DNA from 4 places in the Micromonospora sp. HM134 genome. Region 1 is predicted to be linked to each of the others. Evidence: riboswitches for the same ligand, from Rfam matches in the RefSeq annotation. Region 1 holds a riboswitch; each other region holds the start of a gene.
The links. Region 1 has a riboswitch for cyclic di-AMP ahead of FJK98_RS25045 (hypothetical protein). Riboswitches for the same ligand answer to the same signal wherever they lie in the genome.

Region 1 (7,127 bases):
CTCGACGCCGAGCACGAGGGGCTGGTCTTCGGCCGACTCGACCTGCGCGACCGGCAGGTGCTGCACGTGGGCCGGCTCGGGGTACGGGGCGAGGACGCCGAGACGCTGGTGGTCGACTGGCGGGCCCCGGCCGCCGCCGCCTTCTACCGGGCCACCCCGGCGGAGCCGCTGGGGGTGGTGCGGCGGCGCACGATCAGCTCCTCGGACGAGAAGGTCACCCGGATCGAGGACGACCTGCTCGACCCGGAGGCCGCCCCGCCGGACATGCCGGTGGTGGGCGACGGGGCGCTGCTGGCGACCCTGTCCCGGGCGACCGGCCGGGGGATGCGGGACATCATCGCGACCATCCAGCGGGAGCAGGACGAGGCGATCCGCTCCCCCGGTTCGGGGGTCACGATCGTCTCCGGCGGGCCGGGCACCGGGAAGACGGCGGTGGCCCTGCACCGGGCGGCGTACCTGCTCTATGCCGACCGCAGCCGGTACGCCGGCGGCGGCATCCTGGTGGTGGGCCCGTCGGCGGTCTTCGTGGAGTACATCGCCTCGGTGCTGCCGTCGCTGGGTGAGGAGACCGCCACCCTGCACTCGCTGGGTTCGCTCTTCCCCGGCATGTCGGCGACCCGCACGGACGGGCCCGAGGTGGCGGCGGTGAAGGGGTCGCTGCGGATGCGTCGGGTGCTGGAGCGGGCGGCCCGGGACGCGGTGCCGGACGGCCCGACGGAGTTGCGGCTGCTCTACCGGGGTGCGTTGCTGCGTCTGGAGCGGCGCGAGCTGGACGGCGTCCGGGACCGCGCGTTGCACCGGGGGGCCCGCCGCAACGAGGTCCGTCGGGTCGGCTTCGACGGGGTGCTCGCCGCGCTGTACGCGCAGGCCCGACGGTTGGCCGTCCCCGGCCTGCCCGAGCAGCCCGTCTTCGAGGACGAGATCATCGAGCGGCCGGAGTTCCGGGAGTTCCTCAAGGCGTGGTGGCCCCGGCTGCATCCCCGGCACGTGCTGGGCTGGCTGGCCCGGCCGGAGCGGCTGCACCGGTACGCGGCCGGCGTCCTGTCCCGGGCGGAGATCGGGTTGCTGGTCGGGGCGTACCGGTCGCTGGACACCGAGGGGCTGACGGTGGCCGACATCGCCCTGCTCGACGAGCTGGACGCGCTGCTGGGGCAGCCGGTCCGCCCGAAGAAGGCCCGCCGGGACCCGTTCCAGCTCGCCGGCGGGGTCCGGGAGCTGAGCACCTTCGGGGAACGGCAGCGTGCCGCGCGGGCGGCGGCGCGGGAGCGGCCCGAGGACTACCGGGACTACGCGCACGTGGTGGTCGACGAGTCGCAGGACGTCTCGCCGATGCAGTGGCGGATGATCGGCCGGCGCGGTCGGCTGGCCTCCTGGACGGTGGTGGGTGATCCGGCGCAGACCGCCTGGACGGGTGACCAGGCGGAGCTGGACCGGGCCCGGGACCAGGCGCTGGGCCGGCGGCGGCGGCACCGGTTCACGCTGTCCACCAACTACCGCAACTCGGCCGAGATCTTCGCGGTGGCGGCGGCGGAGATCCGCCGGCTCTATCCGGACCTGGAGTTGCCGAGCGCGGTGCGCTCGACCGGGGTGGACCCGGTGGCGTTGCACGTGCCGGCGGCGGAGCTGGCCCGCGCGACGGCCGACGCGGTGGACGCGTTGCTGGCCGAGGTGGCGGGGACGGTCGGCGTGATCACGCCGGTGCCCCGCCGGGACGAGGTCGCCGGCTGGTTGGGCGGCCGGGGCGGGGCCCGGCTCCAGGTGGTGACCAGCCTCCAGGCCAAGGGCATGGAGTACGACGGGGTGGTGCTGGTCTGCCCCGGCGAGATCCGGGCCGATCCGGGCTCCGGGGTACGGACGCTCTACGTGGCGTTGTCCCGGGCGACCCAGCGCCTCACCACCGTCGAACCGACCGGCTGACCGACCGGCACCCGGCCTACCTGGCCGAACGTCCGACCGTCACTTGCATACATAGCGATGTGAGCATAGATTGGATCCGGTCCGCAGCGGCGACGGAAGGTGTGGACGTGGGCGCAGGTCATGACCACAGCGCGACGGTGAGCAACGCCGCGCACCGGCACCGGGGTCGGCTCTGGGCGGCGTTCGGGCTGCTCACCGTACTCATGGTGGTCGAGGCGGTCGCCGCCTTCGGCACCGGTTCACTGGCCCTGCTCTCCGACGCCGGGCACATGTTCACCGACGTGCTCGGCATCGGGATGGCCCTGGCCGCGATCACCGCCACCCGGCGGGCCGCACGGGACCCGCAGCGCACCTTCGGCCTCTACCGGCTGGAGGTGCTCGCCGCCCTGGCCAACGCCGTCCTGCTCAGCGGGGTCGCGGTCTACGTGCTGATCGAGGCGGTCCGCCGGTTCGGCGAGCCACCCGAGGTGCTGGCCGGCCCGATGCTGGTGGTGGCGGTGCTCGGCCTGCTCGCCAACATCGTCGCGTTCGGCCTGCTGCGGGAGGGCGCCCAGGAGAGCATCAACCTGCGCGGGGCGTACCTGGAGGTGCTGGGCGACCTGCTCGGCTCGATCGGCGTGATCGTGGCGGCGCTGCTGATCGCCGGCACCGGCTGGTGGTGGGCCGACCCGCTGGTCGCCGTGGCGATCGGCGTGTTCATCCTGCCCCGCACCTGGCGGCTCGGCCGGGCGGCGGTACGCATCCTGGTGCAGGCCGCCCCGGAGCACCTGCCGGTGACCGCCGTGCACGACCGGCTGACCGCCGTGCCCGGTGTCGCCGAGGTGCACGACCTGCACGTCTGGACGCTCACCTCGGGCATGGACGTCGCCTCGGCCCACCTCACCCTGGCCGGTGACGCCGAGGTCGGCACGGTGCTGGCGGCTGCCCGGGGCGCCCTGCGGGAGGACTTCCACATCGAGCACGCCACCCTCCAGGTCGAGCCCGGGGCGACCCCCGGTGCCTGCGGCCCCGCCCACTGGTGACCCCCACCCCGGCCCGGACGGTCAGCCACTGCGGGTACTCCCGCACAGAGATCATGGGAATTTGCGCCGTTTGCACCTTTTAAGGGTATTCACTCTCGTACCCTCAGTCACGAGGTAGGCAGGTGTCACACGCGTACCGGTAGGCTCGGCCCCGGCCTCCGCCAGGCGGAGGCCGCCGCCTAATCGCCCGCCCGGGCGAACCGGGGAACCACGTTCCTGGGGTGCATCCGCGTCAGCGGTAGGGATCTTCCGTCCCGAACCCGTCAGCTAACCCGGTCGGCGGCTGACGGAAGGACATCCGCATGCACGTACGCACCACCACGCGGCTGCTGGCCGCGGTCGTCACGGCGCTGGCCCTGGGCGTGTCGGCCGCACCGTTCACCCCGGCCGTCGCCGCGCCCACCACCCGGCTCGCCGCCCCCGGCGACGACGAGGGCGGCACCCCGGCGCTGCGCGACCAGCTCGACGCGGCCAGCAAGGGCTGGCTGGAGGCCAAGGCCGCCCTGGAGCGTTCCACCAAGCGCCAGCAGGAACTCGACGGGCAGCTCAAGACCATCGAGTCGCAGTTGGTCACGCAGACCGCCAAGGTCGGCGAGATCGCCGGCGCGGCCTACCGCACCGGCCGGCTCGGACCGATGTCCGCCCTGCTCAACAGCAACACCCCGAGCGGCTTCCTGGACCGCGCGGCAGCGCTGGAGACGGTCGCCACCCGGGAGGACCAGGAACTGCGCACGATGATCGAGACCCGGGACCAGGCCACCCGGACCCGGGCCGCGGTCAGCCGGGAGATCACCGAACAGCGCAAGCAGGTCGCCACCATGGGCAAGCGCAAGGAGCAGGCCGAACGGGCGTTGGCGGTGGCCGCCGCCGACAAGCCGGCCCCCACCTCCCGCGACTCCGGCAGCTCGGACGGCACCTCCACCAGCAACGCCAAGGGGGCACCCCGCAACTCCGACGGCTCCTGGCCGTCCGAGTCGTGCAGCGTCAACGACCCGACGCCGGCCAACGGCTGCATCACCCCGCGTACGCTCAATGCCCTGAACCAGGCCAAGGCGGCCGGATTCACCAGGTACGTCTCCTGCTACCGGCCCAGCGGTTCCGGGGAACACCCCAAGGGCCGGGCGTGCGACTTCGCCGCCCAGAAGAACGGCTTCGGCGGGGTGGCCAGTGGCGGCGACCGGACGTACGGCAACAACCTCGCCGCGTACTTCATCCGCAACGCCGACCGGCTCGGCGTGCTCTACGTGATCTGGTTCAAGCGGATCTGGCTGCCGAGCAGCGGGTGGAAGGCGTACAGCGGGGGCAACGGGGACCCGTCCAGCGACCACACCAACCACGTGCACCTGTCGATGATCTGAGCCCGCCCGGTGGCCCGTCAGACCCGGGCGGGCCACCGACGCGAGCGTCAGGCGGGTCCCGGTGGTGGTCAACCGGCGGCGGGCGGGTCGCCGGCCCGGCCGTCCAGGACCGCGCCGAGGCGGCTGGCCAGCCCCAGGTGGGCGGCGCGGGCCTGCCGGAAGGCGTAGCCGAACAGCGGCGCCGGTGCGGCGAGGGTGATCTCCACGTCGATCCGCAGCAGGTCACCCTCCATCCGCAGCCGGGTGTGGTTGCGTACGGTGGTGCCGGGCTGCTGGCGGGCCACCGTCACGATCTCGTCGTCGCCGGCCAGCAGGACGTCGGCCTGGTAGGTGACGGGGAACCGCAGCGGCCCCAGCTCCAGCCGGTCGGTGATCGCGTAGCTGGCCAGGGCACCCGGCCGGGCGGGCAGCCGGCGCACCCGGACGATCAGCGGATGCAGCTCCTCCTGCCGGGACAGGTCGCTCAGCAGCGCCATCGCGTCCGCCGGTGAGCAGCGCGCCTGCACCGTGTAGCTGAAGCTCTCCCGCCGGACCACCGGGCCTCCTGACCGTCGTCGGTCGCACGATCGTGCCGCACCGGGGACGGACTGGCAACGTCCCTGGCCGGACGGCACGGAAGCCGACGGTGACCCGGTCAGGCGCCGGGCAGCACCTCCGGGGTGGCGGCACCGGCGAAGTACGGCTCCGGGGCACCGAAGAGACCGAGCAGGCCGGTCACCCAGAGCTGCCGGTGCACGAACCGGCTCGGTTCGGTGACGATGAGTTTGACGCCGCTGACCTCGGCGGTCTGGAAGCCGGCGACCATGGCGCTGATCCCGACGGAGTCGATGAAGGTGACGAGTCGCATGTTCAGCTCGATCCGCGCGGGCCGGCCCTTGGCCAGCACCTCGGCGATCGCCTCACGTACCTCGTAGGCGGTGTCGACGTCGATCTCACCACGGGGGGCGATCTCGATGACACCGGCCGGCAGGACCGACTTCACGATCGACAGGCTCACGCGAGCACCTCCACTCGCCCGTCCCCGGGCGCCTCATCAGTACGCGGGCCGCGACCGAGAGTATTCCTCCGATGGCCTCGGTCGCCACCCCTCGGGATGAGCAATTCGCGGATCCGGACGGACCGGACCGTCCCTCTCCACACCGTTGCTGGTCCTGTTCTCTCCGACGAACGGCTCAGCTCGACCGTTCCAACCGTCCCAGAGTAGCGGCCCCGGTCCATCGGTACCCGGATGCGGTGGGCCGGGCGAGCCCCGGCGCGGCCCGCCGACTCCCCCGGTGCAGGTTGTGACAGGTGCCTACCGTGGGCGAGAGATGGGTCACCACGATCGAGGAGACGGATCGATGCTCAAGAGACTGCTCGGCCTGGCCGGGGTCGGCGCGCTACTCGCTCTCGTACTGGCCTGCGGCTTCGGCGGCGGGGACGACGACGATGACGACGACGGGGACGATTTCGCCCGCGCCACGTCCGTGGTCGTGGTCCGCTGAGCGGTGGCGGTCTCCCCGGCGCACCGGGTTTGCGACCCGGCCGGGCGGGGCACTGCTCGGATACCGGCCGGGCGACCGGTCGGCGCGAGGACCGTCCCGCGGCACAGAGACGACGTCCGAAGTGGCCGCAGACTTCGGCATTCGAGGAGGTAACACGATGATCGGCAGCAACCTTCTGGAGCGCCGCAGCAAGCCCGAGCGGATCGCCGACCAGGCCTGGCACCACCTGCTCTCGGCGGTGGACTCCGCCGGTGACAGCGTCCGGGACGCCGCCCGGTCGGTCCGGGACTCGGGGCTATCCGACGCCGGCGACCTGGTCGGCTCGACCGCCGACGAGGCCCGCCGTCGGGCGACGCTCGCCTTCGACGCGCTCGCCGGCCGGCGTCCGGCCCTGCCCTGGACCCTGCTGATCGGCGCGGCGCTGGTCGGCGCGGCGATCGGCTGGGCCGCCGGCACCGCCGCGCGGGCCGCCGGCAGCGGGGGTGACCGGGCCGTCGACGACATCGAGTTCGTCGACGTGGACCGGCCGAACTCCCCCGTCGGGCTGGACGACTGACCGTCCCACGGCACGCACAGGCCCCGGTCGCGCTCCTCAGCGTCGACCGGGGCCTTCGCCGTCTCTTGATCCACTCCGTTGGGGCGATGTTGCGGTAAGGATCCGTGGTTGATGCCGCAACTTCGCCCCCACTGAGTCGATCACCCACAGGCCGGACGTGCCGCCGGCTCCCCCGATCGGGGGAGCCGGCGGGTGTCGGATAGTTGTCAGCGGCTGGTGCAGGTCACCGTCGGGACGGCGTTGGTGCCGGTCACGTTGGCGGTGAAGCCGATGCTGGTGCTCGCGCCGGCGCCGAGCGCACCGTTCCACCCGGCGTCCCGGACCGAGACGTTCGCCCCGGTCTGGGTGAAGGTGCCGCCCCAGAGCGAGTTGACCGTCTGGCCGTTGCCGAACGTCCAGTTCACCGTCCAGCCGGCGATCGCGCTGGTGCCGGCGTTGCGGACCGTCACCTCACCCTGGAAGCCACCCGGCCACGACCCGGTCACCTTGTACGTCGCCGCGCACCCGCCGGTGGGCGGCGGAGTCGTCGGCGGCGGAGTCGTCGGCGGCGGCGTGGTGGGCGGAGGCGTCGTAGGCGGAGGCGTGGTGGGCGGAGGCGTCGTAGGCGGAGGCGTGGTGGGTGGCGGCGTGGTGGGTGGCGGGGTCGTCGGCGGCGGCGTGGTCGGGTTGGGGGTGGTCGGCGTCGGGGTGGGGGTGCCGCCGAGCCGGTCGGCGACCAGGATGCCCCGGCCGTTGGTGCCCAGGTAGACCCGGCCGTAGACCCGGGGGTCACCGGTCAGCGCCTCGCCCG
Region 2 (7,127 bases), 3.6 Mb from region 1:
GCCGGCCGCAGGTCGAGGCCATCGAGGTACGCCGGGAGGCCCGCCCGTCGGCCGCCCCGACCGTGCTCTACACCCCCACCTGGACCGGCCACCACGCCGACGCCAACTACTGCTCGCTGCCGGTGGCCGAGCCGCTGCTGCGCCGGCTGCTCGACCGGGGTGCCACGGTGATCCTGCGGGCCCACCCGTACACCGGGCAGAACCCGGCCTCGGCCCGGCAGTTGGCCCGGCTCACCGAGCTGCTCGCCGCCGACCGGACCCGTACCGGCCGGCAGCACCTGTGGGGTGCGGCGGCCAGCCGGGAGCTGAGCCTGACCGAGTGCGTCAACCGCTCCGACGCGCTGGTCTCCGACGTCTCCGGGGTCATCTCCGACTACCTCTACTCGGGCAAGCCGTACGCGGTGACCGACCTGGGCGTCGACGGCGACGAGTTCCTGGACCGGTTCCCGCTGGCCCGCTCCGGTTACGTGCTGCGCCGGGACATGGCCAACCTCGACGAGGTGCTGACCGGTCTGCTGGACACCGATCCGCTGGCGGCGGCCCGGTGGGACACCCGCCGCCGCTACCTGGGCGACTTCCCCGCCGACGCGTACGCCGACGGTTTCCTCGACGCCGCCCGCCGGGAGCTGGAGCCGGCCTGGACCCCGCCGACGCCCCGGGGCGCGACGGTCTTCTCCCCCCGGGCCTGACCCGGCGGCGGTCGATGCGGTGGGGCCGATGTTGCGGTATCCGACTCCGCTGTATCGGGCCCCATGACGCGCGCCGCCCCGGCCACCCGTGATCGGGGCGGCCGGGGCGGGTGGGGTGGGTCGGTCAGGCGGAGTAGCCCCGGGTGGCGATCCAGTTCGCCAGGGTGGTCACACTGACCCAGTAGGCCGGCAGGGACGGGTCGGCCGAGTCGGCGATCCGCACGGTACGGCCGTTGTCCCGGTAGCCCACGGCGGCGACGTAGTGGCCGCCGGGGAAGGAGTGCCAGCCGCCGTCGAGGTCGGTGGCGTCCCCGGCCACGTTCGCGACCACGGCCCGCTGGTCGGTGACCGCCGCGACCACGTCGGCCCGCAGCCGCTCGACCTGCGCGTCGCTCGGGGTACCGGCGAACATCCGGGTCCGGTACGGGTCGCCCTTGACCACGGCGTTGAGCACCCGGGTGGTGTCCTCGGCCGAGTTGGTGCCCATCTCGGTGGTGCCCAACGCGGCGGCGAGGTCGTCCTGGCCGCGCTCGATGCCGGCCGCGCTGAGCGCGTTGCGCACCGCCGCCGGGCCGCAGTAGTAGTAGGTGATCTGGGCCTGGTAGTCGTAGCGCAGGACCTTCGACGACGGCGGCTTCGGGGCCGCCTTGCGGGTCAGGTCCGGGTCGGCGGTGGCCCGGGCCTTGGCCCGGGTGACGCGCGGCGACGGGGTGGGGCTCGCCGACGGGCTGGTCGAGGGAGTGGCCGACGGGCTGGCCGGCGCGGGGGTGGCCACCCGGGCCTGGGCGCGGCTGGCGACGTCGTCGAGGCGGGGGGCGGTCTCGGTCACGGCGGTGGCGCGCTGCTGTTCGGTCGGGGCGTCGTCGACCCCGGCGGCCAGGGCGGTGCCGCCGGCGGCCAGGACGAGGACCGCCGCCGAGCCGACGACCATCCGGTACGGGCGCTGGGCGCCCAGTCGGCGGAGCTGTCGCTTCATGTGGTGTTTCACGGGGTGTTCCTCCACGGGGCGAGGCGGCCGGGCACGCCGGACCGGCACGCGGCGGGTACGCCACGCGCGGATCGGGTGTTCAGCCGCTCGTTCGGCAGGGACCGCCCGACGGGAGCCGGACGGATCGGCGGTCGCCCGAACGGGGTCGGGCGGCGGGGTGGACGGCCGGTCAGCGCGTCAGGCGCGACGCTCCGGCGGCACCCCGGCACCGAGGTGGAGGGATTACCGAGGGGGTGGGGTCATGCTGCACGAGGATGGAACTCCTTCCGCTGCCGCCGACCGGGTTAGCTGACGGATTCGGGCGGGAAGATCGCCCTACCCCGGGCCGTGGCCCGGAGATTCACCCCAGGTGGTGCACATGGGTCCCCGGTTCGTGACTCGCACGATTGAGCGGGTCGGCGCGGCGTCGCCTCCTGCGATCGGAAACCGCACCGGACCGCAGCGACACTACTGGTCGCCCTTCCCTCCCGCCAAGCCCTGTGACCTGCGCAAACATCGTCGGGCTGACTTCTTTCCGGGGCACTCGGGCAGCGAGGGCCAGCCCCGGGGACGAAGCTTCGTCGGACCCCGGCGGGGCGACAACCGGACGACCCGACCACAACCTCCGATGATCATCGGGGTCGATGTGACCGCCTGTGACCGACTGTCCGATTCCCCCGTGCCGTGACGCCCCCCACACCGGGCTGAATAACAATTCGACCCCCGGCCCGCGCGGCCCTGGGCCCGGGGCAGGACCACCGCCCGCAACGGGGTCGAAGTCGCGGGGTCAACGCGAGGCGGACACCGCCACTTACGCGTCATTGTGTCGATCATCCCGGGCCGGGGCAGGCCCAGCGGGATCCGAGCCTCGTGAGGCCCGGGAGCGGCGGTCCCGGGGTGGTCAGCCGACCCGGGCCGGGTGCCAGCGGGTGGCCGGGGTCGGGCGGGTCGCCGCCGACGTCGCGGTACGGGGCAGCGGCACCCGGCCCGGCCGCACCCGCTGCGTCGCCGCGTACGCCTCGGCGGCCAGGGACCGGGCGGCCTCGGCGGCCAGCTCGGCGTCCCGCCACGCGACGCGTTCCCGCCAGGCCGCCGCCCGGTACGCCGCACGCCGGTCCTCCCGGATTGCGCGGGCGAGCATCACCTCGTGCTCGACGGGGTGCCGGCGCGGGTCCCAGCCGTCGCGGTGCGCGAAGACGTCCCGCAGCCGTTCCACCGACAGCTCGCCCCGCCAGTGCGCCGCCACCGCCTCCTGGTGCAGCCACCGCTCCCGGCCCGCGTACTCGGCCGGCGTCCGGGGGGTACGCGGGCTGGGCAGCGCCCCCGCGCCGGTGAACCGCCGGGCCGCCGTCTCCGCCTCGTCGTACTCCTGCCAGGCCCGGTCGAGGGTGTCCTGGGCGGCCAGCCAGGCGGCCCGGTGACGGCGGGCGGTCTGGGCGGCCCCGGCGGCGGCGACGGCCACCTCTTCGGCGTAGCGGCGCAGGTCGGCGACCGGGGGTGGGGCGTCCGGCGGCGGCACGACGGCGGTCACGTCGGTCGCCTGGTCCCGCTCGGGGCGGGCGACCAGGACGGCGAGGCCGGTCAGCGCGAGGACGAGCAGCAGGGACCAGATCGCGGTGGCGGTCGGCACCCCGGTCAGGAACTGGGAGAGCACGGTGTTCACGGGTCGGCACCTCGCGGGCGGAATGTGGCGGGTCGGGGCCGTACCGGGGCGGGACCGTTGTGGGCAGCGTCCGGCCGGTACGGGGACGAGATCGTGGCTGTGGTGGTGGGGCGGGTGGCCCCGCAGGGTTCAGCCCGCCGGGGGCGCCCGGGGCCCGACGGCGGCGGGCACCCGACCGCCCGGTGTCACCAGGGTGGCGGCCGGCAGCTCCCGTGCCGCACCGGCCGGCGCGACGGACATCCCGGCGTCGACCCGGTCGGTTGCCACCACGTCGACCCGCCCGGTCCCCCGGTCGTCGGCGCGGATGCCGTCGCCCAGGCCGAACGGGGTGTCGAGGGCCACGGCGGCGGGGAGGGAGTGCGACGCGTCGGTCGACAGTGCGGTCGGGGCCGGGTCGAACAGCAGGGGGCCGGACAGCGCCGGGCCGGCGGCGGCGAACGCGAGTGCGACGGCGAGGCCGGCGAACAGCCGGGACATCCCGCGCGCGACCCACCACAGGGGACTGGTGAGCGCGACCGGGAACACGGGACCACGCTACCGCCGGGCCGACCGGCCCGCAGCACCGCCGGGCGTGTCGCCGCGCCGGTCGCGTATGGCAACCGGTCACACCCGGGCGGGTGACGGACCCCGGCCCGGCATCCACTATGGAGGGAACACCGCCACCGCCCGCGCCACACCCGGCACCGCCGCCGAGCCCGGCAGGGAGGGGCAGGGCGGCAGCGAGCAGGGCGGGACGCGCAAGGCGCAGAGCCGGACGCGCAGGGAACAGAGCCGGACGCGCAGGGAACAGAGCCGGACGCGCAGGGAACAGGGCCGGACGCGCAGGGAACAGAGCCGGGCCGGCCGGGTCAGTGCGGGTCGCGCGGTCCCGCGTACTCGACGGGGCGGTCGTCGCGCGGCCCGCCGTCGGCCCCCCTCGGCCCCGGCACGACGGCCGGCCCGCCGGCACCCGGAGCACCGGCACCCGGAGCACCGGCGGCGGCAGCAGGAGCAGCGGGGGTGGCCGGGGTGGTGCGGCGGCGGGGGGCGAGGCGGCGCATCATCGGGGTCTCCACGAAGCGGTGCAGCGCGGCGGCCAGCGCCAGGTTCACCACCAGGAAACCGAGCACGGCCAGCGGCCCCAACCAGCCCGGCAACCCCACACCCCAGTGCCCGGTGAGCCGCAGCACCGTCATCATCACCAGCACGTGCACCAGGTAGAAGGCGAACGACACCTCACCGAGCCAGATCAGCGTGCGGTGCCGCCACGGCGACCGGCGACCCTGCACGTCCGCGCGGGCCGCCGCCGGAATGACCAGGATGTACGCCACCGACAGCAGCGCCGCCCACAGCTCGGCCGGGATCCAGTGCGCCACCACCCAGACGACCACGAACAGCACGCTGGCCAGGGACAGCCCGGGGCCCCGCCAGTGACCACGGCGCAGCAGTTCGGCGGCGGCGACACCCAGCCAGAACTCGGTGGAGCGGACCAGAGGGAAGACCTGGGTGAACCACCAGTTGCTGCCCTCGGGCAGCAGTTGCTGGCCGGGCCAGAGCGCCAGGATGACCAGCGGCACCGCCACCACCACGGCCCAGAGCAGGCCGGAATGGGCCCGCCGGATCGCCGGCAGCGCCAGCGGCAGGCAGAGGTAGAAGAACAGCTCGCAGGAGAGCGACCAGCTCACGTTGTTGATGCTGTAGAAGTAACCGGGAGTGGGGTCCCACGCCTGGACGAGGAAGAGGTTCTCCAGCGCGGCGCGGGGCACCACCGGGTCGGCGAACCACCACATCACCAGCAGCGCCGCCGCCCAGGTCAGCACGTGGTTGGGATAGATCTTGGCGAGCCGGCGACGCCAGAAGTCCCGCCGCCGGTCGCCGTCGCGGGCCGACCAGACCAGCACGAAGCCGCTGAGGATGAAGAAGAACTGCACCCCGGACAGGCCCAGGGTGAACAGCCAGTCGACCACCGCCTTGGCGTCGGGCTGGGTGACGATCCGCATGGTGCCGACGTGGTAGCCGAAGACCAGCATGGCGGCGATCCAGCGCAGCCCGGTCAGCGACGGCAGGCGGTTCAGCGCCGGGGACGCGGTGGTGGGCACGCTGGTCACCCGGGGCACCCTACCGGCACGCCCCGTTCCCGGCGACGGGCCGGGGTGGTGCGGATGTGCGGAAGGTGTACGAAATCCCTCCACTGCCCTAACATCGCGAGACCTGTCGGTGTCGTCGTATCCGTGGGCCAGGTCGGCGGCCCCGCGGAGGCGCCCGGCGAACGAGGAACGGAGCGAAGTGGTGCACCAGCGGATCCTGATGCGGGCGAAGAAGGACCCGTTCGACGTACGCGGACCGGAGGAGGCGTACGAGGGGAACTGGATCGGGGAGAACAACGGCAACCTGGTCTTCAGTCACGCCGCGCACAAGCTGCTGCGCACCTCCACCGCGCGGATCACGTCGACCGAGTTCAAGGTCGACCTGCGCGACGCCGACCGGATCAACGAGCAGTACGACGTGTACGTCATCCCGCTGGCCAACGCGTTCCGGCGCAGCTACGCCCACCGCATCGAGCTGATGACGAAGCTGGTCGAGCGGCTGCGCATCCCGGTGGTGGTGTTCGGGGTCGGCGTGCAGACCGACATCCACGGCGACCGGGAGTACCTGCGTCCGATCGACGACGTGGTCAGCCGGTTCGTCCGGGCGGCGCTGGAGCGGGGACCGAGCATCGGCGTACGCGGGGAGATCACCGCGCAGTACCTGAACACGCTCGGCTTCTCCGCCGTCGACGTGATCGGCTGCCCGTCGATGTTCCTGCACGGCGACCAGTTCCGGGTGGAGAAGTCCGCGCCGGCCCTGACCACCGACGCCCGGGTGGCGCTGACCGTCTCCCCGTACGTCAAGTCGATGGCGAAGATCATCGCCTCGCACCAGGCCCGCTACCCCAACCTGCGCTACCTCCCGCAGGACCTCAAGACGCTGGGCACCCTGCTCTACGGTGACGCGCCGCAGGACCGGGGCAAGACCAGCGCCATCCCGGTCCACACCTCGCACCCGCTGTTCACGCAGGACAAGGTGCGGATGTTCCTCGACCCGTGGACCTGGATGGACTACCTCTCCGGTTTCGACTTCGCGTTCGGCACCCGCATCCACGGCACCATCACCGCGCTGGTCGCCGGCACCCCCGGCTACCTGTTCGCGCACGACTCGCGCACCCTGGAGCTGGCCCGCTACTTCGACATCCCGCACCGGCTGATGCCGGACGTGCCGGCCGACGTGGACGCCGCGCAACTCTACGCCGAGGCCGACTACACCGGCCTGAACACCGGGCACCGGGCCCGCTACGAGGTGATGCGCGCCTTCCTCGCCCGGCACGACCTGGGCAACGCGTTCGACGACGGCGACAGCGCGGCCCGCTTCGACGCGCAGGTCCGCGAGACGGTGTTCCCGCCGGCGGTCCGGCCCGCCTCGGCCAGTTCGCCCGAGGAACTGCTGGCCCGCATCCAGTGGCTGCGCGACCGCAACGCGGCGCTCGGCGACGACGTACGGGAGCTGCGTGACCAGCGGCTGCGGGCCCGGGTGCGGCGCGCGGTCCCCGCACCGGTACGGCGGATGCTGAACCGTTAACCTGCCGCTCGGCCGCTGTTCAGCAGCTCCATCTCCACCGGATACGTCACGTTCCGTGGCCGTCCATACCCGTGCACCAGGGTGGCGGGGTGGTCATCCAGCCCGCGCCCACCCCGCTGCTCAGCGTCGTCGTCCCGGTCCACGGGGTGGAGGCGTACCTGCACCAGTGCCTCGACTCGGTGCGCACGGACGTGCCGGCCGACGCGGCGGGCGC
Region 3 (7,127 bases), 2.3 Mb from region 1:
GGGTGCTCCCGGTGCCGCCTGTCGCCATGATGGTCATCGTATGGCCCGTTCCTGGGAGACCCGTCGTCGGCCGCCCCGACGGTCGCGCCCGGTCGGTGGGATCGGGCCCGGTGGGTCGCCCGCCGAGCCGGTGCGCGCCCGGGTTCGACACGCCGTCGACACCGCGCCGACCGATGCCTGAAACGTGTATCACGAAATCTTGACGTACCTTTAGCTGCGTGTGACCGTGGGGACACGGCCGTCGTCGCCGCCGGCCGGCGTGACCAGGTGCGATTCCGGACCGAGGTGAGGCAATGGCCCCGATCACTCCGACCCAGGCGCTGGCCGAGTTGCAGGCCGGCAACCGGCGTTTCGTCGCCGGGGCACCCCGCCATCCCAACCAGGACGCCGGGCACCGCACCGCCGTCGCCGACGGCCAGCATCCCTTCGCCGTCATCGTCGGCTGCTCCGACTCCCGGCTCGCCGCCGAGATCATCTTTGACCGGGGTCTCGGTGACCTCTTCGTGGTCCGGACCGCCGGGCACACCGCCGGGCCCGAGGTGCTCGGCAGCGTCGAGTACGCGGTGACGGTGCTCGGCACCCCGCTGGTGGTGGTCCTCGGGCACGACTCCTGCGGTGCCGTGCAGGCGGCCCGGGACACGGCCCGTACCGGCACCCAGCCCCCGGGGCACCTCTACTCGGTCGTCGCCGCCGTCGGGCCGAGCCTGCGTCGCGCGGCCCAGCAGGGGGTGCACGACATCGACGGGATCGTCGACATCCACATCGCGCAGACCGTCGAGGTGCTGCTCGGCAACTCCCCGGTGATCGCCGCCGAGGTGGCGGCCGGCCGGTGCGCGGTGGTCGGCATGTCCTACCGGCTCGCCGCCGGTGAGGTCCACCAGGTGGCCCCGGCCGAGGAACCCACCGCCCAGGCGTCCGCCGTCGCGGTGCCCGGGCCCGCCGCGCCGACGGGTGTCGACCCCGCCCCGGCGGGCGAGCCGGCGGCCGTCCCCGGCTGAGCCGCCCCACGCACGACGAAGGCCGCCCGGTCCAGCCGGGCGGCCTTCGTCGTCGCTCGCTGACCCCACTGGGGTCGATGATGCGGATCCGGGACGCCGGACACCGCATCATCGGCCCCGATGAGGCTGATCACCCCGCTACAGCAGAGACACGTGCACGTGGTCGGTGTGGTTGGACGGCCCCGAGTACGAACTCCAGCCGTTGGCCGGGAACCAGATCTGCCGGTTCCAGATCACGTAGTAGATGCCCAGCCGGTCCGAGTTGCGGATCAGGAACGCGGCGAGGTTGTTGCCGTACATCCGGGTGTCGTTGTTGTGCCACGGGCTGAACCCGCTCTTCTGCAACGACCAGTCGCACGCCTTGCCCTTGGGGTGCTCCCACGGCCCACCGGGGCGGTAGCAGCCGACGAACCGGTTGAAGCCGGCCCGCTTGACCTCCTTGTACATGTGCAGCGTGCGCGGCGTGACGCAGCCGGACGTGGTCGGGTCGTTCTCGCTGCACGACTCGCCGCGCCACTCGCCGTTGGCGGTCTGGCCGGGGGCGATGCGGGCCACCGGGGACGTCGCGTCGACCAGGCCACCGGTGAAGCCCCGGCCGCCGACGAGGGCCAGCGCCTTGTCGGCCTCGGTCTTCTTCTTGGCCATCAGGTTGGTCTGCTTCTGCTGCTCGCGTACCTCGGCGTCGAGGGCGAGCTTGGCGTTCTCGGCCCGGCTCTTGGCCTCGTTGACCTCGGCCAGCTTGCCGGCGTTGACCATGTTCAGCTCGTCCAGGGCGGCGGCCCGGCGGACGAAGGCGTCCGGCGCGTCGCTCTCCAGCAGCGCGGCGACCGCGCCGACCCGACCCGTCCGGTACGACTGGGCGGCGATCTCGGTGACCTGGGGGGCCAGCGCGGCCAGTTCCTGCTCCGCCTTCTCCACCTCGATGGCGAGCTGGAGCTGACGCTTCTTGGACTTCTCCAGCCGGTTCTTCGCCGCCGAGTACTCCCGGTTGGTGGCCTCGATGACGTCGGTGAGGAGCTTCGGCTCGTCGTCCTCCTCGTGCCCCGAGGGGGTGGGCGCGTTGGGCGCGGCCGTCGCGGGGGCGGCGGCCGGTCCGGCGACGATCGCCAGGGCGGCGAGTACGGCCACTGCCGGCGTCAGCCAGCGGCGTAGGGGTGCCGTCACAGTTTTCCCTTCCGTCGACCGCCGACCGGGTTAGCTGACGGGTTCGGGACGGAAGTGGCCCCTACCGCTGGCGCGGATTCACCCCGGGTGCTCGGTTCCCCGGCTCGCCGTACGGCGATTGGGCGGTGGCACCGCTGGCGCCGGTGGGCGCCTTCGGCGGTGACCGGCAGCGAGGTTACCCGAGAGTCGTACCGGGGATCTACGCCCGCAACCCGACCAAATGCGTATTTTCCCGATAGCGAGGGGTAATCAGTGACGCGGCCGACAGCCGCGACCTCGCCTCCGGTCACGCAGCGCAGTGTCACCATGCGGCGTCCGTGCTCCTTTCCGGGTCTGGCCACCGTGCGGGGGCCGGGGTGGACGGTTCACCGTGCCGGGGCGCGCTCAACGCCTCCAGCGCCTCGGCACGGTCGGGGGCGGGACGTGGGGTGGGCGGCGGTCCGACCGTACCGGCGTCGGCCGGCCCCCGCCCGGCGGTCACCACCAGCGCGGCCAACCCCGTGGTCAGCGGCACCGCCGCCACCAGCCCGAGGGTCGCCACCGCGCTGCGGACGATCTCCTGGGCCAGGAACTCGCTGGTGAGGATCTGGCCCACCGGGCGGCTGTCGGCGGTGAGCAGGAGCAGCAGCGGCAGCGACGCGCCCGCGTACGCCAGCACGATCGTGTTGACCGTGGACGCGATGTGCGCCCGGCCGACCCGGGTGGCCGCCCGGTAGAGCTGCAACCGGGACAGCCCCGGGTTGGCGTGCGCCAGTTCGGTGACGGTGGCCGACTGGGTGACCGTGACGTCGTCCAGGACCCCGAGCGACCCGATGATGATCCCGGCCAGCAGCAGGCCGTGCAGGTCCACGTCGCGTTGGTACATCGACAGCGTGGTGGCCTCCTCGCTGCCGTACCCGGTCAGGTGGGTGGCGGCGGTGGCCAGCGTGCCCAGGACGCCGGTCAGCACCAGGCTGCCCAGCGTGCCCAGCACCGCCACCGAGGTCTGCGCGGTGATCCCGTGGGTCAGGTACAGCACCACGAACATGATCAGCGCGGCGCCGGTGACCGCGATCGGCAGCGGCGCGCCCCCGGCGGAGATGCCCGGCACCACGAAGGTCAGCAGGATGGCGAAGCTGGCCCCGAGGCCGGCCAGGGCGGCCAGCCCGCGCAACCGGCCGAACGCCACGATCGCCGCCGCGAACAGGGCGACCAGCCAGAGCAGCGGCATGCCCCGCTGGTGCTCGGCGATGTGGTAGCTGCTCACCGACGGATCGCTCGGGTCGGCCAACGCGACGAGCACCACCTCGTCGCCGACCGCCACCGTCGGCGCCCCCGGCCCGGACGGCACCGGCGTCTGCACCTCACGGCCCGCGTCCGGCCCCTGCTCGACGGCGACCGTCACCGTCCCGCACGGCCCGTCGGCCACCCCGGAGGGGCCGTCGGGGGTCTGCGGGGCGGGCGGGCACGGCTCGGTCACCACCCGGGTCACCGTGCCGTGGTGGCGGGGCACCTGGTCGCCCTGGTCGATCTTCGGGGTCTCGCCGGGCCAGAGCACCAGCGTGGCGATCACCGTGACCACGATGAGCGGCACCACCGTCATGACGAGGAGCCGCCGCACCCGCGGCGGGGTGGACGGAGCGGGACGGGTGTGGTCGGCGCCCATGTGTGCGAGTTCTCCCAACGATCCGGGACGGGATACGTGTCAGCCGGCCAACCGGTTCATCCACGGACGGCGGGTCATCGTCGGACGATGGTAGCCACCACCCCGGCCCTCCCGCCCGGTTCGCCCTGCCCACGGTAGGTCGAGGGGGGAGGGTGGAGGTCATGGACCAGCACCGGCCGGCCCCGGCGGCCAGCCCGCACCCCGGCCACCCGGGGCCACCCGGTCACGCCGACCACGACCCGGCGACGTTCCGGCATCGGTTCCTGGTCTGCCTGGCGCTGACCCTGCCGGTGGTGGCGACCGACCGGATGGTGCTGGCCTGGGCCGGCCACCCGCTGGAGTTCCCCGGCCGGTCCCTGGTCGGGCCGGTGCTCGGCTCGGTGGTCTTCTGGTGGGGCGGCCGGCCGTTCCTGACCGGGGCCGTCCGGGAGGCCCGCGCCCGCACGCCGGGCATGATGCTGCTGGTCGCGATGGCGATCAGCGTCGCGTACGCCGCCTCGGTCCTGACCTTCCTCGGTGTCTTCGACCTGGACTTCTGGTGGGAGCTGGCGGCGCTGGTGACGATCATGCTGCTCGGTCACTGGCAGGAGACGAAGGCGATCGGCCAGGCCCGGGGGGCGCTCGACGCGCTGGCCGCGCTGCTCCCCGACGACGCCGAACGGGTCGGCGCGGACGACGTCGTCGAACGGGTGCCGGTGACCGGGCTGCGCGAGGGCGACGTGGTGCTGGTCCGCCCCGGCGGTCGGGTGCCCGCCGACGGACGGATCGTGGCCGGCGTCGCCGAACTAAACGAGTCGATGGTCACCGGCGAGTCCCGGCCGGTGCCCCGGTCGACCGGCGACCGGGTGGTGGCCGGCACCGTCGCCACCGACCAACCCGTCCGGGTGCGCATCGAGGCGGTCGGTGAGGCGACCACACTGGCCGGCATCCGCCGCCTGGTCGCCCAGGCGCAGCGGTCCGGCGGGCGGGCGCAGGCGCTCGCCGACCGCTTCGCCGGCTGGCTGTTCTACGTCGCCACCGGCACCGCCGTGGTGACCGCGCTGGTCTGGACCGCGCTCGGCGAGCCGGACCAGGCGGTGGTGCGGGCCGTCACCGTGCTGGTGATCGCCTGCCCGCACGCCCTGGGCCTGGCGATCCCGCTGGTGGTCGCGCTCTCCACCGCCCTCGCGGCCCGCTCCGGGGTGCTGGTACGCGACCGGTTGGCGCTGGAGCGGATGCGGACCGTCGACGCCGTGCTCTTCGACAAGACCGGCACCCTCACCCGGGGCGAGCACGTGCTGGTCGGGGTGGCCGCCGCCGACGGCACCGACGGGGACGACGTGCTGCGGCTCGCGGCCGGCGTGGAGGCCGCCAGCGAACACCCGCTGGCCCGCGCGATCGTGACCGCCGCCGCCGACCGGGGCGGACCGCGTACGGCCACCGGGTTCCGCGCGCTGCCCGGCCGGGGCGTCCGCGCCGGGATCGACGGCACGGGCTACGCCGTCGGCGGTCCGGCGCTACTGCGCGACCTGGGCCGGGAGCTGCCCGGCGAACTGGCGGCGGCGCAGCGGGAGTGGACCGGCCGGGCGGCGGTGGTGCTGTACCTGGTGCGCCTGCCCGACACCGTGGTCGGCCTGCTCGCCCTCGCCGACCAGGTGCGACCGGAGGCACGGGAGGCGGTCGACGCGCTGCGGGCCGAGGGCGTCCGGACGATCGCGATGATCACCGGGGACGCCCGGCCGGTGGCCGAGGCGGTCGCCGCCGACCTGGGCTTCCGACCCGGGGTGGACGAGGTGTTCGCCGAGGTGCTCCCGGCCGACAAGGACCGGCAGGTGGCCGGGTTGCAGCGGCGCGGGCTGCGGGTGGCGGTGGTCGGTGACGGGGTGAACGACGCCCCGGCCCTGGCCAGGGCCGACGTCGGGATCGCCATCGGCGCGGGCACCGACGTGGCGGTCGAGTCGGCCGGGGTGGTGCTCGCCTCGTCCGACCCGCGCGGGGTGGCCGGTGTGCTGCGGCTGTCCCGGGCGGCGTACCGGAAGATGCTCCAGAACCTGGCCTGGGCGGCCGGTTACAACGTGGTGGCGTTGCCGCTGGCCGCCGGGGTGCTGGCCGGGGCGGGGATCACGCTCGGCCCGGCGGTCGGCGCGATCCTGATGTCCGCGTCCACGATCGTGGTGGCGCTCAACGCCCAACTGCTGCGCCGGGTACGCCTCGACGCCCGGTGACCCGTACCGGCCCGCCGGGCGGCCGGGACGGCTAGCGTGGAGCCGTGCGGCGGGCGGGTACGGCGACGACGACCGGGCGGTGGTTGCGGCTGCTCCTGCTCGTCGGCACGTTGCTGGGGCTCTCCGCGATGCACACCCTCGGCCACGACGCACACCTGGGCGGCGGTCACCCCGCCGGCCACGACACCGCGACGGGCGGCCCGCACCGGTCCACCGCCGGGCACGACGCCCCGGCCGACCGGTCGTTGCCGCGTGAGCCGGTGCCGGTCGTCGGGGGATGCGTCCACGGGTGCGCGGCGGCGCTGCCCGGCGGGTCGTCCGACAGTCCGTCGACGGCGTGGGGCGTCTGCCTGGCGGTGCTCGGCGCGCTCACCGTGACGGTGCTGGTGCTGCTCTTCGCGGTGCGTACCAGGCCGGCCGGGGTGTCCCGTCCGCCGTCGCGGCCCCGGGAGCCGCGCGCGCCGCCACCCCGCCCGCTCGGGCTCCGCCTCGCCACGGTGTCGGTACTGCGCAGATAGGACGCCCCGACGCGCGGCTCCGCCGCGTCCAGTGTCCTTGTCCGTCGTACCGAAAGGTCCGCTCGTGTCCACTCGTCGTCGTGCGCGCCGTGCCGTCCTGGCCGGCGTCGCCCTCAGCACCGTCGTCGCCCTGTCCGGCTGCGGCGGCGACCATTCCACCGACGGCGGCCACGGCCGCCCGGCCGCGGGCGCCGCCCCGGCCGCCTCCGCGTCCGCCGGGGTCGACCCGGCCGACGTGACGTTCGCCCAGATGATGATCCCGCACCACCAGCAGGCGGTACGGATGTCGGAGCTGGCCGGGAGCCGGGCCGAAGATCCGGAGGTCACCCGGCTGGCCGGACAGATCCGCGCCGCCCAGGCCCCGGAGATCGCCACCATGACCGGGTGGCTCACCGCCTGGGGTCGACCCGTCCCGTCCGGCAGCCCGGCCGGCGGTCACCTGCCCGGGATGGACCACGGCATGCCGGGGATGATGTCCGACGCCGACCTGGCCCGGCTGGAGGGGGCGACCGGTCGGGACTTCGACCGCCGCTTCCTCACCATGATGATCGCCCACCACGAGGGGGCGATCACCATGGCCCGGCAGGAGTTGGCGGAC
Region 4 (7,127 bases), 1.9 Mb from region 1:
GCCCACCCGCCTTGATTCCCCACCGCGACTGCCCCTAATGTTGCACCGGCCGCTGTGGGACGTCTGCCTCCTTCTTCCCCTTAGCGAGGCGCCCGGCGGTCGGTTGCAAAGGAGTCGACGCCGGTGGCAACCATGCCCCCTCACCGTCACGCCCAGGGCCAGCCGCACGCACGGCCGGCAGCCCTCCGGCGGGTCGCCCGCCGCCTGCTCACCCTGGTCGCGGCGGTCGCCGTCGGTGCCGGGATGCTCGCCGTGCCGGCCCACGCCGCGCCGTCGCCCGAGGAGATCGAGGCGGCCCTCGACAAGCAGTGGGAGCAGATCGAACCGACCATCGAGAGCCACCACAAAGTCCAGGAGCAGCTGAAGGTCAACCGCAAGAAGGCCGCCGACCTCCAGAAGAAGATCGAGCCGCTGGCCCTGCAGAGCGAACTCGCCCTGGGCCGGGTAGGCGACCTCGCCTCCCGCTACTACAAGTCCGGCCCCTCGCAGGAGCTGAGCGCGCTGCTCACCACCACCAAGCCGGGCACTCTCGCCGCGCAGCTGACCATCCTGGACCGGCTCGCCGCCGAGCAGCGCCGGGAGGTCGAGGCCGTGCTCGTGGTGCGCCGCAAGTACGACGCCGAGAAGCAGAAGCTCGACACGCTGATCGCCGCCGAGGTGAAGCAGGAGAAGGAACTCGCGGCCAAGAAGAAGCAGATCAACGCCGAGATCAAGCGGTTGCAGGCGGCGATGCCGAAGACCACGGTGAAGGTGAACGGCTGCCCCACGATCAACGGTGTGGTCAGCTCCGCCGCCCGGACCGCGATCGCGACCGCCTGCGCGCAGGTCGGTGACCCGTACGTCTGGGGTGCCACCGGGCCGAACTCGTTCGACTGCTCCGGGCTCACCCAGTTCGCGTACAAGGCGGCCGGCATCTCGCTGACCCACTTCACCGGTGCGCAGTGGAACGAGGGCAAGGCCATCCCGCGCTCCGAGGCCCGCCCCGGCGACCTGGTGTTCTTCTTCAGCGACCTGCACCACGTCGGGCTCTACCTGGGCAACGACATGATGGTGCACGCGCCCCGGACCGGTAAGCCGGTCCAGGTGACCAGCATCAACTACATGCCGGTGGCCGGCTTCCGCCGACCCTGACCAGCGCATACGCCAACCCCCGGCCCGATGGGCCGGGGGTTGCGTGTTTTCCGGTCACGTAGTGTGCCGGCCCGGCGGGTTGCGGATCGATAACGACCGTCTCTACTCTGGTCAATCGTCGGTCGGCACCAGGTCCGCCCCACCCGGGGTGGCGTCGACCGGCACCGCCGAGTCGCCTCCGGGCGAGCCGGGGACCCAGGTACGCCGGGGTGAATCCGCGACCACCGCGGTAGGGCGCTCCCTTCCCGCCCGAACCCGTCAGCTAACCCGGTAGGCGGTCGAGGAAGAAGGAGCCCGGAGCCCGGTGGCACACCATGCCCCGCGGCCACCGTCGCACCGGACGACCCAGGTCGCCCGGAACACGACGGTGCCGCGCCCACGCTGGTCCCGCTTCACCACCACCCTCGCCACCCTGGCCGCTGCCGCTGTCGTGTTGACCGGTGGCCCCACGGCGGCGCACGCCGACCCCTCGGTCGCCGAGATCGAACGGCAGATCGACCAGGACTGGAACAAGCTCGAACCACTCATCGAACAGCACAACGCCACCCGCACCGACCTCGCCGCCAAGCGCCGGCAGGCCGACGCGCTCGGTAAGCGCATCGCCCCCCTGCAACGCCGCGTCGACCAGGCGATGAACCAGGTCAGCGGCCTCGCCGTGCAGGCGTACAAGGGCGAGAACGTGTCCACCGTCAACGCCCTGCTGGGCAGCCGCAGCCCGAGCCAGGTGGTCGAGCAGCTGGGGCTGCTGGACCGGTTCGCCAGCCGCCAGCAGCGCGAGGTGCGGGAGGTCGCCCAACTACGCGACGAACTCGCCGCGACCAAGGCGCCGCTGGACGAGATGGTCGCCCAGCTCACCCGTACCGAAGCGCAGCTCGCGGCCCGCAAGAAGCAGATCAACACCGAGATCGACAGGTTGCAGAAACTGCGGCTGAAGGTCTACGGCAACGGCGGCGGTGGCAAGCTGCGCCCGGCCCCGTGCCCCGCCGGCTACCCCGGTGGTCCGGCCGGTACGGCGGTCAAGTTCGCCTGCGCCCAGATCGGCAAGCTGTACGTGTGGGGCGCGGCCGGCCCGGACAACTACGACTGTTCCGGGCTGACCATGGCGGCCTGGGCGAAGGCCGGGGTGTCGTTGCCGCACAACGCCCGGCAGCAGCGCCAGGTCACCGACCGGGTTAGCCGGGCCGACCTGCGCCCCGGCGACCTGGTCTTCTACTACTCCGACCTGCACCACGTCGGGATGTACGTCGGGGACGGCTGGGTCGTGCACGCGTCCCAGGCCGGCAAGCCGATCACGATGAAGCGGGTCGACGACGGACCGGTCAACAGCTACGGCCGGCCCGGCTGAGCCACCGCGTCCGGGCCCCGGCCAGGGGCCCGGACGCGGCACGCCACGTCAGCGGATGGGCCAGGTACGCCAGTTCTGCCAGGAGCGGCTGGGGGTCGGCCCCCGCTGGCCCTGGTAGCGCGACCCGTACACGGCGGAGCCGTACGGGTGCTCGGCCGGCGAGGAGAGCCGGAAGATGCAGAGCTGACCGATCTTCATGCCCGGCCAGAGGGTGATCGGCAGGTTGGCCACGTTCGACAGCTCCAGCGTGACGTGGCCGGAGAAGCCCGGGTCGATGAAACCGGCGGTCGAGTGGGTGAGCAGTCCCAGCCGGCCCAGGCTCGACTTGCCCTCCAACCGGCCGGCGAGTTGGTCGCCGAGCGAGATGACCTCAAGCGTGGAGGCGAGCACGAACTCGCCCGGGTGCAGCACGAACGGCTCGCCCGCCGGCACCTCGACCATCGACGTCAGGTCGTCCTGCTGCACCGCCGGGTCGATGTGGGTGTAGAGGTGGTTGTTGAACACCCGGAACAGCTTGTCGAGGCGCACGTCGATGCTGGACGGCTGCACCAGACTCGGCTCGAACGGCTCCAGCGCCAGCGCGCCCGCCTTGATCTCGGAGACGAGGTCCCGGTCGGAGAGCAGCATCGGGACACCATATCCAGCGCCCCGGCCGGACCCGCCCACCGGGCCGCCCCACCGGCCGGCGTCGTCGCCGCCTCCGAGGCGTACGTCGGGCCGTTCGACCTGCGTGTCGGACTGTCTTTCGAACGCCTGTTCGATAGAATGACGGCATGGCATCCTGGTCCGCATTCGCCGCCGACGAGCCCCGACTCGCCGACGGGATCCGCCTTCTTCTCCAGCAGTACGGGTCGGGTTTCGGCTACCTGGCCACCGTCCGCGCCGACGGCGGGCCCCGGGTGCACCCGGTCTGCCCGCTGGTCACCGACGGCGGGCTGTTCTGCTTCGTGGTCGACTCGCCCAAGCGGCGTGACCTCGAACGCGACGGCCGCTACGCGCTCCACTCGTTCCCGCCCGAGGAGAGCGACGACGAGGCGTACGTCGCCGGTCGTGCCGAGCCGGTGACCGACCCGGCCCGGGTGGCGCTGGTGGCCGAGATCGGCCGGGCCGCGCCCCAGGTCGACTGGCGGCTCTTCGAGTTCAGCGTCGACGTCGCCATGCTCACCCGCCGCGACCAGGGCGGCCCGTTCAGCGGCGACGCCGGGCGGCCTTCCGTACAGGTCTGGCTCGATCCGGTGCCCGGCCGGCACGGTGTCGCCGGCCTGCCCGACCAGCGACCGTCCCGGCGCGGTCGGCACGGGTTCGACACCCGCCGCACCGCCGCCTGACCCCCCCCGGAAACGACGGTGCCGGCCCCGTCCCGGAGGGACGGAGCCGGCACCTGACGCTGTGCCGTGCAGCCGGTCAGGCCGACGCGCGGTACGCGGTCCAGGCGTTCACCATGCGGCTCGCCTGCCCAGGGGTGAACTGGTACATGCACGAGTCGTAGGTGTAGTCCATGAAGTTGGTGATCGGGTCCTTGCCGGCCGCAGTGCAGGTGTCCCGGCCGGTCGGGCACTCGAAGGCCGGCTCACGCTCGGCCGGGGTGTCCGAGACGCCGTCGCCCGAGCCCGAGCAGCCACCCTGGAAGGTGTGGTAGAGGTTCAGCCAGTGGCCGACCTCGTGGGTGCCGGTGTCGCCCAGGTTGTAGTTGGTGGCGGTGCCGTTCGGCAGCGACTCGCCGAGCACCACGACGCCGTCCATCACGTCCAGGGTGCGCTTGGGGAAGGTCGCCCAGCCGAGCAGGTCGTCGCTCAGCTCGCCCAGGTAGATGTTGAGGGTGTTCTTGCCGCCGGTGCGCAGCGAGGTCTTCATCGACCGCTCGGCCGGGGAGCCCTGCACGATCGGGTACCACGATGCGTTGGTGACCCGGTTGATCTTCTGAAGCTGGAAGGCGAACCCGGTGGCGGCCCCACCGGTCGCACCGCTGTACGCCTGGTTCAGCACGCTGATCTGCGAGTTGATCATCGAGTCGGGGATGTTGCCCCCGGCCCGGGTGCTGTCCCGCTGGATGACGTGCACGACGACCGGGATGGTGATCGGGGCCAGCGCCACCGTCACACCCTCGGTCGAGCCGGTGCGGTAGCTGGACTTCGACCGCAGGGCGCTGTTACGCAGGGCGGCGGCGAACTCCGCCTCCCGCTCCTGGACCTGCTTGGCGGTCAGCTCGTTCGGGTCGTGCCGCTTGTGGGCGGCCTTGCTGCCGCCACGGACGCGGGCGTCGGAGTGAACGTCCGCGTGGGCGTCGGCCGGCTCCGCGCAGGAAGTGTTGCCGGGGGCTGCGGAGTACGCGGAAGCCGCAGGTACGACGCCCACCGCAGCGGTGCTCAACAGCAGCGCGAAGGTCGTCGACGCGACACCGGCGGCACGCCGGGTCAGCAGGTTGGGACGCAGTCCCATGGGCCCACCTCTTTCTGGCGGCGCGGCAGGGGGTATGTCGCGCCGAGGTCGTGAACGTGGGGGTGACGTTACAACTGATCGACACGTTTGAGAACGTCCCTAAGCTGCTTCTGTGAAACATCTGACCGTTTCATTTGCGCCCTTCGTGTCCGGATGGTCACGACTGGTTGTCGACGGCGCGCGGGGGTGCCCGGGTGCGCGGGCGTGGTCACCTCAGGTACAGTGGTCCCGCTTGCGGGTGTAGTTCAATGGCAGAACATCAGCTTCCCAAGCTGACAGTGCGGGTTCGATTCCCGTCACCCGCTCCACGTGCGTAAGCCCTGGTCAGGACACGCGTCCCGCCAGGGCTTACGTGTCTCTAGGTCATGTTGCCCGGCTTGCGCCGGGCCGCCCTGGTCGCCTCGTCGATCGCGCCGGCGATGCCACGGTCGGCCTCCCTGACGCGAGGGTGTCACCGGTGCCCGCCCGACCGCACCCACTGCCGAGCAGCACCGGATTCACGGGAGCCCTGCGGCCTGAGGAGCTGCCGGTCGTCGCATGGCTGAGCGAGCGGGCATACACCTGGCGCGTCCTTTAGACCTGATGACGTAAACGACTCACACCGGTGGCGGCACCGGCATCGACGTCAGCACCGCCGCCGCCCAACACCTGCCGCGTGCCGTCCGTCGCGGAGACGGGAACGCCGCCCAGGATGGACACGCCGTGTCCGGGGTCGCAGGACCCCGTTGCCTGCCGCCCGTTGCCTGCCGCCCGACGCCCGTCGCCCGACGCCCCTCACCCCTCACCCCTCGCCCGTCGTCCGACGCCTGCCGTCCGCCGTCCGTCGCCTGCCGTCCGATGCCCCTCGCCCGTCGCCTGCCGTCCGTTGCCTGTCCTCCTTGGCCTGCTGGCCTGATTCGTTGACGACATCAGCTCGAAAGGACGCGCTAGGACTACCTGACCCCGGGCCGACCTGGGCGACAGTCCGGGGCGGAAACCTCGACACTTCCCCGTCGGGGATCATGTGGGTGCCATCGCCCCTGCTCCGAGGAGGTCGCCGTGCCGGCGAAGCTGACCCGGGACGAGGCCGTCGTCCTCGTCGAGCGGATCATGCGGCTCGACTATGCCGACGACGGCGAGCTGAACGACTGGCTGGACAGCCTCGAACGCGACCCCGTCTGTCCGGACGTCTCCGATCTGATCTTCACGACCATCCCGGAGCTGACGGCCACCGAGGTCGTCGACCGCGCGCTGGCCTACCGGCCGATCGCGATGCGGGCCACCCCGTGGCCGGAGACCGAGGAGCAGGCCCGGCCTGACTGACCCAGGTGCGCACGTGCGCGGCCGGCGCGGGAACGGCGGGGCCGGGGCGGCACGTACGCTGGCGATCATGCGGATTGGCATCGTGATCCTTCCCGACCAGCGCTGGCCGGAGGCGCGTCGGCGCTGGCAGCAGGTGGACGAGTGGGGCTTCGATCACGCCTGGACGTACGACCACCTGGGGTGGCGGGACCTGGTCGACGGTCCCTGGTTCGACTCGATGTCGACGCTGACCGCCGCCGCCATGGTCACCGACCGGGTCCGGCTGGGCACCCTGGTCGCCTCACCCAACTTCCGGCATCCGGCGGCGTTCGCCCGGCAGGTCACCACCCTCGACGACGTCTGCGGCGGGCGGCTGCTGCTGGGCCTCGGCGCGGGCGGCATCGGCTTCGACTCGGCGGTGCTGGGCGGGGAGACGCTGCCGCCCCGGCCGAGGGTGGACCGGTTCGGCGAGTTCACCGAGCTGCTGGACCTGATCCTGCGGGAGGACGGCACCACCTGGCGGGGCGACTGGTTCAGCGCGGTGGACGCCCGGAACAACCCCGGCTGCGTGCAGCAGCCCCGGGTGCCGTTCGTGATGGCAGCCAACGGGCCCCGGTCGATGCGGCTGGTCGCCCGGTTCGGTCAGGGCTGGGTCACCACCGGCACCGGTGAGGAGGAGCTGACGGCCTGGTGGGACGGGGTGGCGACGCTCTGCGCCCGGATGGACCGTACCCTCGACGAGGCCGGCCGCGACCCGGCGAGCCTGCCCCGCTACCTCTCCCTGGACTCGGCGCCGGTCTTCTCGCTGCGCAGCGCCGACTTCTTCGCCGAGCAGGTGGCGCGGGCGGCGGCGCTCGGCTTCACCGACGTGATCACCCACTGGCCCCGGGCCAGCAGTTGGTACGCGGGCGACGAGGCGGTCCTGGCCGAC

Region 2: linked by a shared signal. The riboswitch ahead of FJK98_RS09755 (C39 family peptidase) and the one ahead of FJK98_RS25045 (hypothetical protein) in region 1 are both predicted to bind cyclic di-AMP.
Region 3: linked by a shared signal. The riboswitch ahead of FJK98_RS03005 (hypothetical protein) and the one ahead of FJK98_RS25045 (hypothetical protein) in region 1 are both predicted to bind cyclic di-AMP.
Region 4: linked by a shared signal. The riboswitch ahead of FJK98_RS00455 (NlpC/P60 family protein) and the one ahead of FJK98_RS25045 (hypothetical protein) in region 1 are both predicted to bind cyclic di-AMP.

The regions. Positions count from the first base shown of each region.
Region 1 covers NZ_CP041061.1:5,800,655-5,807,781, forward strand. Annotated here, with positions in the region: gene FJK98_RS25035 (AAA family ATPase) at 1-1,917, shown strand, start outside; gene FJK98_RS25040 (cation diffusion facilitator family transporter) at 2,025-2,939, shown strand; cyclic di-AMP (ydaO/yuaA leader) riboswitch at 3,106-3,237, shown strand; gene FJK98_RS25045 (hypothetical protein) at 3,242-4,297, shown strand; gene FJK98_RS25050 (SRPBCC family protein) at 4,366-4,833, opposite strand; gene FJK98_RS25055 (STAS domain-containing protein) at 4,932-5,294, opposite strand; gene FJK98_RS33365 (hypothetical protein) at 5,638-5,781, shown strand; gene FJK98_RS25060 (hypothetical protein) at 5,939-6,337, shown strand; gene FJK98_RS25065 (cellulose-binding domain-containing protein) at 6,544-7,127, opposite strand, start outside.
Region 2 covers NZ_CP041061.1:2,180,700-2,187,826, reverse strand. Annotated here, with positions in the region: gene FJK98_RS09760 (CDP-glycerol glycerophosphotransferase family protein) at 1-689, shown strand, start outside; gene FJK98_RS09755 (C39 family peptidase) at 814-1,665, opposite strand; cyclic di-AMP (ydaO/yuaA leader) riboswitch at 1,936-2,080, opposite strand; gene FJK98_RS09750 (hypothetical protein) at 2,558-3,319, opposite strand; gene FJK98_RS09745 (hypothetical protein) at 3,449-3,844, opposite strand; gene FJK98_RS09740 (acyltransferase) at 4,168-5,406, opposite strand; gene FJK98_RS09735 (polysaccharide pyruvyl transferase family protein) at 5,588-6,913, shown strand; gene FJK98_RS09730 (glycosyltransferase) at 7,003-7,127, shown strand, end outside.
Region 3 covers NZ_CP041061.1:584,862-591,988, forward strand. Annotated here, with positions in the region: gene FJK98_RS02995 (helix-turn-helix transcriptional regulator) at 1-37, opposite strand, end outside; gene FJK98_RS03000 (carbonic anhydrase) at 294-998, shown strand; gene FJK98_RS03005 (hypothetical protein) at 1,137-2,162, opposite strand; cyclic di-AMP (ydaO/yuaA leader) riboswitch at 2,166-2,297, opposite strand; gene FJK98_RS03010 (YibE/F family protein) at 2,464-3,807, opposite strand; gene FJK98_RS03015 (heavy metal translocating P-type ATPase) at 3,969-6,011, shown strand; gene FJK98_RS03020 (hypothetical protein) at 6,056-6,529, shown strand; gene FJK98_RS03025 (DUF305 domain-containing protein) at 6,594-7,127, shown strand, end outside.
Region 4 covers NZ_CP041061.1:90,195-97,321, forward strand. Annotated here, with positions in the region: gene FJK98_RS00450 (NlpC/P60 family protein) at 133-1,131, shown strand; cyclic di-AMP (ydaO/yuaA leader) riboswitch at 1,287-1,423, shown strand; gene FJK98_RS00455 (NlpC/P60 family protein) at 1,436-2,476, shown strand; gene dcd (dCTP deaminase) at 2,525-3,103, opposite strand; gene FJK98_RS00465 (pyridoxamine 5'-phosphate oxidase family protein) at 3,250-3,804, shown strand; gene FJK98_RS00470 (zinc metalloprotease) at 3,881-4,915, opposite strand; tRNA gene FJK98_RS00475 (tRNA-Gly) at 5,150-5,223, shown strand; gene FJK98_RS00480 (e9imm peptide) at 5,954-6,217, shown strand; gene FJK98_RS00485 (LLM class flavin-dependent oxidoreductase) at 6,285-7,127, shown strand, end outside.